One region of the Arthrobacter sp. FW305-BF8 genome, then DNA from elsewhere that is predicted to be linked to it. Evidence: predicted binding sites of a transcription regulator. Region 1 holds the regulator's gene; the other holds the start of a gene.
What was found. Region 1 encodes LexA, which represses DNA repair genes until DNA is damaged. Its sites were predicted from a motif close to TCGAACANNTGTTCGA; they were not measured.

Region 1 (4,416 bases):
ATCCGGTCACGCTGCCGTTTGATGTCTTGGACATCGGCCATGAGCGCCTCGCGGTGCTGCAGCGCCGCGAGGGCGGTTGCCTGCGTGACGGCCGACAGGTGGTAGGGAAGGCGCACCAACCGGAGGGCGTCGGTCACCTCCGGGGCGGCAGCCATGTAGCCGAGGCGGGCGCCGGCAAGAGCGAACGCCTTGCTCATGGTCCGGGAGACGATGAGCCGCTCCCGGCCGGGCAGCAGGGTGAGGGCGCTGGGCGTGCCGTCGTGTGCAAACTCGTGGTAGGCCTCGTCCACGACGACGACCGCCTGACTGGCCTCGCCAGCCTCATAGACGGCTTCCACCACGTCCAGGCCCAGGCCGGTGCCGGTGGGGTTGTTGGGTGAGCACAGGAAGACGATGTTTGGCTGGAGTTCCCGCACCTGGTTCGCCGCGGACTCTGCGCTGAGGCCGTAGTCGTCGGCACGCCTGCCGGCGATGTAGGCGGTGTCCGTGCCGCTGGCGAGCAGCGGGTACATGGAGTACGTCGGCGGGAAGCTCAGGAGTGACCGGCCCGGGCCGCCAAACGCCTGGAGGATCTGCTGCAGGACCTCGTTGGAGCCGTTGGCCGCCCAGAGGTTGTCCGCGCCCAGCCCGTGGCCGAGGTATTCAGCCAGGGCTTCCCGGAGTTCAGTAAATTCGCGATCGGGGTACCGGTTGAGCCCGGCGGCGGCCTCGGATACGGCCGACGTGATGGCCGCCCGCACGTCGGCGGGCACGCCATGCGTGTTCTCGTTGACGTTGAGCAGGATCGGAACATCAAGCTGGGGGGCGCCATAGGGGGACAACCCCCTCAGGTTGGTCCGCAGGGGCAGTCGGTTCAGTCGCTCAAGCTGGTCAGTCACTAGGACAGTTTAAGTAACCCGGAGGGCTGGCCGGAAACTGTGACGGTTCCGGCCAGCCGAAACCGCGCCCAATCACCCCTACTTGTTGGGCACAAACAGCTGCTGACCGGGCATGACTTTGCCGGCCTGGAGGTTATTGAGCTGGACGATGTCCGCGATCACGTCCCGGGGATCGCGGTCCGGGTCGACCTGCCCGGCGATGGCCCAGAGTGATTCACCGGGCTGCACCGTGACCGAAACCGTGGGCGTAACCGTCAGGCCACCGGCATTGTCTGCAGCCTTGGCCGGGGAGTTCAGGAGCCCGGTCAGGGACAGGATAGCGGCAGCCAGCAGAACAAGCGGCAGACCGATCAGGACAATGCGGCCACGGCGGGTCAGACGAAGCCGCGGTGGCTTCCCCGTCCGGGACGCCGCCATTGAACTGGACATTGCCTTTGAAGGCATTGCGGCCGAACGGGACATTGCCGTTGAAGTTGATGCTGCTGTTGAAGCTGACATGGCGTGAGCCCTCCTGGACCAAGTTGTGCTGCCTCGTGTTCGAACAAACAGTTCGAACACCGGGCTGCCAAGCGGCCCTCACTAGAACACATGTTCGAACTTTGCTTTTCCTAGTTTTAGCACCTATCGACGAATTAAGTCGAGACTCGCTAGAACAAATGTTTGAAAAAGCACTATGGCTGGCCTACGTTGGAAATCACAGAACAACCACATCTGCAGTTGATCAGCAGGGTCTGACATTTTCAGGCCGGAAGTTCCCGGCCACTGCAGCTACCGCGGCCGGGAGGAACGGAAAGGCGTTGGCGAACATGGCAGCACAGGCCTCTGACGGCAAGGCTCCCCAGCGCAGCCCGCGGTCTCAGCGGACCCCCAAGGGACTCACCGTCCGGCAGAAAAAGATCCTGGAAACCATCCAGCGCTCGGTCAACGACAACGGCTACCCGCCGTCGATGAGGGAAATCGGCGACACCGTCGGCCTGGCCAGCCTATCCAGCGTGACCCACCAGCTCTCGCAGCTGGAAAAGCTTGGCTACCTCCGGCGCGACCCGAAGCGGCCGCGCGCCATGGAGGTCCTGATGCCGCTCACCCTGGATGCAGGGACGGCAAAAACCGGCGGCGCTGACAAGGCCCCGGCCCTGAGCGCCGCAGGCGCGTCCGTATCCGAACTGCCCAGCGCGATGGACACCGCAATGGTGCCGCTGGTCGGCCGCATCGCCGCCGGCGGCCCCGTCCTTGCGGACCAGATGGTGGAGGACCTGATGCCGCTGCCACGCCAGTTGGTGGGCCACGGCGAACTGTTCATGCTCAAGGTCGCAGGGGACTCCATGGTGGACGCCGCCATCTGCGACGGCGACTGGGTGGTGGTCCGGCGGCAAAGCGACGCGGTCAACGGCGACATCGTCGCTGCGCTGCTCGACGACGAGGCGACGGTCAAGACCTTCCGGCAGCGGGACGGGCACACGTGGCTGCTTCCGCAGAACACGCAGTACGAACCCATCCTGGGCGACCACGCCGTCGTCATGGGCAAGGTGGTGTCCGTACTCCGCTCGCTGTAGCCGCTGCAACGTTAGCCCCGGGCTGTTATAGCCCGGGGCTTTTCACGCCTGTGCGCCGGCGAGCCGTTCGAGCGCTGCGACGGCGGTCTTCTTGTCGGTCGTCGGCCAGAACGGCGGCAGGGCAGCCCGCAGGAACCCGCCATAGCGTTCCGTGGACAGCCGGGAATCCAGCACTGCCACCACTCCCTTGTCGTTCGCGGACCGAATGAGCCGTCCTGCCCCCTGGGCCAGCCTGATGGCCGCGTGCGTGGCGGACACGGACATGAACCCGTTGCCGCCGGCCTGGGCAACGGCCCGGGACCGCGCGGTCATCAGGGGGTCGTCCGGGCGCGGGAAGGGGATCCTGTCAATGACCACCAGGCGGCACGATCCGCCCGGCACGTCGACGCCCTGCCACAGGGACATCGTGCCGAACAGGCACGTATCAGGCTCGTCGGCGAACTGCTTCACCAGTGCCGTCATAGTGGATTCGCCCTGGCAGAGAATGCTGACATCCAGCCGCGTGCGCAGGGCGTCCGCCGCTTCCTCGGCCGCCCGTCGTGAGGAGAACAGGCAGAGCGCTCCCCCGCCGGAGGCGCGGATGAGGGACTCGAGTTCGTCCAGCGCCTCCGGCGAAGTGCCGCGGCCCGGTTTCGGCAGGTGCCGTGCCACATAGAGGATGCCCTGCCGGGGGTAGTCGAAGGGCGAACCCACGTCGACGCCGGTCCAGCTCGGCGCACCGTCGCCGACCAGCCCCAGTCCGCCTGCGGCGGGTTCGAAGGCAGAGCCGATGGCCAGCGTGGCCGACGTCAGCACCACTGTATGGCCGGCGAACAGGCCTTCACGCAGCCTGCCTGCGACGCTCAGTGGGGCGATGTTGACCAGAGCCGGGGCAGTCTCGTCCGGCGCCGAGTATCCCTGTTGGGGATCAAACGTGCTGTTCCGGGAGAACCAGACCACCTCACGGTTTTCGCGCGCCGCAATCAAACGTTCGCAAAGCTCCAAAATCACCAGCAGACGGGAGCGCGCAAGCTGCCGCCCGCCGTCGGCCGTTGTGTTGCTGTCCCCCTTGGAGTCCGACAGCGCCGCCCGGCAGGCCTCACGAAGCTGGTCCACACAATCCAGCTGCTCGTCGTTCAGGCCGTTCGGCAGCAAGCCGCTGGGAACGCCGGCGAGGGCGACCTCCAGGTTTGCTGCCGCTGTGTTGAGCGCGTCAACAGTGATCCCGGTGTGCTTGCGGGCGCCGGAGGCCGCGGCATGGACCATGGCCACCGACAGCTGCCCCGAAACCGCGCCGGTCACCCGGTCCTGGAGCTCGTGGGCCTCATCCACCACCACGACGTCGTACTCAGGCAGCACCGCCAGGCCCTCGAAGGCGCTGACGGCCAGCATGGCGTGGTTGGTCACCACGACGTCGGCTTCCGTGGCGTTGTGCCGGGCAAGCTCGCTGAAGCATTCTTCGGCGAGGGGGCATTTCTGCGCGCCGAGGCATTCCATGGACGTGACGGACACCTGCCGCCAGGCCCGGTCCGTGACGCCGGGAAGGAGCTCGTCACGGTCGCCCGTGGTGGTCTGCTCCGCCCATTCCCGGAGTCTGACCACCTCCTTGCCGAGCTGCGACGAGGGACCGCCCATCGCCGCGGCGAAGTGCGGAACGCTGGTGTCCTCGCCCAGCGAGAAGAGCTGGCCCTCCGAGGGTTCCTCGGAGGGAAAGCCGCCCTCCAGCTTGTGCCTGCAGACGTAGTTCGCGCGGCCCTTGACCAGTGCCACCTTCACGGGCCGGTCGAGTGCCGGTTTGAGGCTCTCCAGCAGCCGCGGGAGGTCACGGCCCACGATCTGGGTCTGCAGCGCGAGGGTGGCGGTGGAGACGAGGGTCGGCTTATTGCTCTCCAGCGAGTGCGCGATGAGCGGGACCAGGTAGGCCAGCGACTTGCCGGTTCCCGTGCCGGCCTGCACCAGCAGGTGGTCGCCGGTTTCGATTGCCCGCGCCACCTGCCGGGCCATCT
Region 2 (4,416 bases), on a different replicon from region 1:
AGTCATCGTGCCAGGAGTTCGCGACTGCGGGGCGGTTAGTGACAATCAGGACCCGCCGGACGTCCAGGGTCCGCATCAGGTCGTATGTCGTCAGTGTCTTGCCGAACCGCGGCTTGGCATTCCAAAGGACCTCGCTCTGCCCTGACTGCTGGAAAGCAGCCACTGCCTGGTCGACGGCTGCCTGCTGCTCGGGGCGCAGGACGTAGTCCTCTTCCACCCCTGTGCTCAACAAATCAGAGAAATCTTGGCCCGCGAAGTCATTGAAGTAATCTAGTGACCTCTTCGGAGCAACCTTAAAGTGATGCCATTCCGTGCGCTTGGGCTGGGTCTCGCGATCGACGCCTTGCTGGTGAAGATAGGCGTGGAAGTCCTTGTCGGTAAAACGCCCGCCGGTTTCAGACGTGAACAAGGCTCGGCGTGCCCACAGTTTCTTCTTCTCGACGGACAGCTGGGATGCCTGCTGTGCAATACGGGCGTCGGCGGTCTGCTGTTCCGTGTACCCGATTTTCTCCCAGCCGTCGTACTTGGGGATGTCGGACGTCGTCCATGAGTAGATCAGCGGCGTGATTTCGCGGAACGTGCTGATGTTCGGACTAGGCACCGGCCCTCACTTTCTTGTGGACCTTGTCGATCCGGCACACTTGATAGCTGTCGTAGAAGGTGAAATCGAAGCCGCCGTCGTCGCGTAACGAGGCGAGTGTGAACGGCTCACGCTGCACCATGCCTGGGGCTCCTTCAACCCGGTTCCACCACGAGAACTGGATGTCCTGGCCCTCCGAGTTCTGGCCGGTTAGGGTGTTCCCGCGGGCGATGTTCGTGTCGATGAGAAACACTGCCGCCCGGCGTAGGTCGGTGTTCGGGCCGCAGGGAGTGCCGTGGGTTTGGTGGAAGCCCAGGAACTCGGCGAGCATGATCGCCTTCGCGTCCTGGTGGTTGTCCTCAAGCAGCTCGATGCCGTAGATAGAGGCCAGTGCGAACAACGACTCTTCCGGCCACTCCTCGACCGGGTACCGCTTCTCGATCGCGTTAAGCTTGCGACGCAGGATCGCGACCAGGAAGTTGCCGTCCCCCGCTGCAGGTTCAAGGAAGGTCTTGTCGACGAAGTCGCGGCCGGCCTCCAACTCATCGCGGACCAAGTCGAGCATCCGGTTGACCATGTGACGTGGGGTGAAGACCTCCCCATAGCTCTTGACCCGATGGCGCGACTTCACGACCAGCTCCTCAATGAAAGTCTCTGTCACCGTCACTGGCGCCACCCGTGCCTCAATGTATGAACGGAGCCCGTGGCGTAGGGGTCGTCGGTCGCTGACCGGTCATCTCGTGATGGCGACACATGCACTCCAATTCTGCAAGCCGAGTCTTCGGGCAATGATCGGCTGGGGCCCCAACCGGAAGGCGTTGCGAGCAAAGCGCCAACCCTGCCTAACATTACCTGCGAGATCTCGAGGTCCTTGGCTGCCGACTCATGGCTTCTGCAGGAACTTCGCCTGGGGTCGCCATCCCGGCCCCTGACGCTACTCTGGTATCGGTCAGCAGGGGCCGTCAGCGGCCGCTGCGGTGGGCAGCAGCCCCTCCTCCGTAAGGTCCACAAGCATCTGTTGGTTGCTCTGTCCTAGCCAGGGGCTACCATTGAATCTTATCGAACAGATATTCGAATAAGGTGTGTTGTGGGCGTGATTATTGGTCCCCGCATGATAGATGCGGGCGCTTCGTTGTTGTCGGTGCTGGTCTCTCCGGTGCCGGTGGCGGCGGGGTTCCCGTCGCCGGCGCAGGACTACTTTGATGGCCGGCTCGACCTGAACGCGCACCTGATTAAAGACGTCACGAGCACCTATGTGGTGCGGGTCTCCGGAGAGTCGATGACCGGCGCCGGGATCAGCGACGGGGATGAGCTGATCGTGAACCGTGCCCTGGAGCCGCACGACGGGGCCGTGGTCGTGGCCGTACTGGACGGGGAGCTGACCATCAAGCGTCTGCGGATCACACCCACCGGTGTGGTGCTTCAAGCGGAAAACCCGGCGTACCCGGACATCGAGGTCCCTGCCCTCTCGGACCTGACCATCTGGGGTGTAGCGACCAGGTGCTTACATCATGTCTAACGCGCGCTTTTCCATTAAGCGGGAACGAAATGCCTCTTCTGCGGTGCTGGATGTCTAAGCCGGCATTGATGCGGCACATGCCCCAGATCGCGCACGTTGACGTGAACTGCTTCTACGCCTCCGCGGAGCGGGCGTTCAACCCTTCCCTGGAGGGCAAGCCCGTGATCGTGCTGTCCAACAATGACGGGTGCGCTGTTACCCGCTCCCCCGAAGCCAAAGCCTTGGGCATCGGCATGGGCGATCCCTGGTTCAAGCTCGCCCCGCGGGCGAAGGAATGGGGCCTGGTCGCGTTGTCCAGCAATTACGAGCTGTACGGGGACATCAGTGCCAGGGTGATGGACTTGCTGGGCCGGTACTCGGCTTGGCTGGAGGTCTACAGCATCGACGAAGCCTTCCTCGGCGTCAAAGGCACTCCCGACGAACTGGCCGCGATGGGCCGGTCCATGAAGGCGGCCGTCCGGCGGAACGTCGGAGTGCCGGTCTGTGTCGGGATCGCACCGACGAAGACGCTGGCAAAGTTGGCCAACAAGTGGGCGAAGAACAACAAAGCCTTCGCCGGGGTGTGCCACTGGGACTCCGTTCCCGCTGCCGAGCGGGAGGCCCTGCTGGGCCGGCTGTCCGTCGAGGAAGTGTGGGGCATCGCCGGCCGGCTGACCCGGCGGCTGAACGTAATGGGCATCTTCACCATCGCCGACCTGGTCCGGGCCGACCCGGTCACGATCCGGGACAAGTTCAACGTGGTCATGATGCGCACCGTCTTGGAACTGCAGGGCACTCCCTGCATCCCCATGGAGGAAGAACGGATCGGTCGGGACCAGCTGATCTTCTCCCGCTCCTTCGCCAAACCCATCACCACGGCCGCGGGGATCCGGCAGGTCATGAGCGTCTACGGACAGCAAGCCTCAGCGCGGCTGGCCAAACACAGGCTGCAGGCCAAGGTCCTGACCGCGTTTGCCGGCACCTCGCACTTCAACCCCAACGACACCTCGTACCCCTCGGTGTGCGTTCCGTTGCCGATGCCCACGGCCGACCCGGTGATCCTGACAAAGGCCGGCCACGCTCTCCTGCCCCGGATTGTCGAGGGCGTCCGGTACGCCCGGGCAGGGATCATGGTCACCGACCTGCGCCCCACCGGCAACCAGGCGCCGCTGTCACTGTTCGAGAACCCGCACGAGGAACGCCACATCGGAACCCTGCTGGAGGACGTCACCCGCCGGTACGGGCGCGGTTCCATCGGCCTGGGCCACGGCGGGATCAGGGGCGGGCCGGACTGGACCATGAAACGCGACATGCTCTCCCCCAGATACACCACCCACTGGGACGAACTCCCCCTCGTCAAAGCCGCCTAACCACACCCCAGCACCACCAAGGAACTAAACCTCATGACCGTCACCACAGAAGCCCCCACCCTCAACGCATCAGTGGACGTCCGCTTCACCACCGCAGGCACTCCCCTGGCCGTCCGCTACGACGGCCGCATCTGGGCCGTCACCGAAGAACCTGTCCACTGGTTCACCAGGGACTCATGGTGGGAGACCCGCCGAAGTGTCCCCGTAGGCGTAGGAAACGTCGTCGACATCGAACACTGGCGTGTCCAGGTTCGTCTCGGCGGGTCCGACTCGCAGCTGCGGACCTTTGAACTGCGCCGCGAACCCCTTGCGGAACAGTGGCTGCTGGAGGCCATCACTGATTGCTGAACCCGATCATGCGTAGCGTACGGCCATGGGAATCGGCGCTGCGGCACGTTCGAGCTGCGCCGCGGTGCGCGTCGAAGGGTCTACCAGGCACCTCGGGCAGATGGGGCTGCACTTGAGTGTGGCCAGGGTGGCCCATGGATGCTAGTCGATGATTTGGACCTTGACATCCGTTTGATGGTCAACACCTGCATAGTTCAAATATCCACGAAGCTTGGGAGATACACCGAGGTCGTCGAGAGGTTCGGAAGGAAGGGGTGTGTGAATCACCCGCGCGTCGTCACCAACAGGTACGTATTCGAAGTTTTCCTGTCGGACTGCGTTGTGATCGAACACAAAGTTTGCGATGCACTCACCGTCTAAAAACTTAACACCGAGCTGGCGGATTGTTCGGTCGTCCCTGCTTGCTCCGTGAATGCCGATCAGGAATGTGTCCGACTGGGGCACAGGTCCGCTCAGTTCATATTTCACAATGAAGGACCCGTTGCCTGGGTACAGGGAAACAGAAGTGAGTGAAGGCACTGTGGTTGTCATTCACACAGCCTACTGTGCACCGAATGCGGCCCAGCCCCGATCCCTAAATGCTCCCCACGCCGCGAGCGGATCGCAACCAGGTCATTCGT

Region 2: a site for LexA is predicted at 1,640-1,655, ahead of LFT45_RS23085 (LexA family protein). Genes of this name have one in related genera too.

What each region holds. Positions count from the first base shown of each region.
Region 1 is NZ_CP084561.1:1,863,596-1,868,011, reverse strand. Features, by position in the region: gene LFT45_RS08330 (histidinol-phosphate transaminase) at 1-878, opposite strand, end outside; gene LFT45_RS08325 (LysM peptidoglycan-binding domain-containing protein) at 957-1,307, opposite strand; gene lexA (transcriptional repressor LexA) at 1,685-2,431, shown strand; gene LFT45_RS08315 (ATP-dependent DNA helicase) at 2,474-4,416, opposite strand, start outside.
Region 2 is NZ_CP084563.1:40,614-45,029, forward strand. Features, by position in the region: gene LFT45_RS23075 (DEAD/DEAH box helicase family protein) at 1-601, opposite strand, end outside; gene LFT45_RS23080 (hypothetical protein) at 594-1,211, opposite strand; gene LFT45_RS23085 (LexA family protein) at 1,668-2,099, shown strand; gene LFT45_RS23090 (Y-family DNA polymerase) at 2,168-3,448, shown strand; gene LFT45_RS23095 (hypothetical protein) at 3,482-3,796, shown strand; gene LFT45_RS23100 (hypothetical protein) at 3,938-4,327, opposite strand.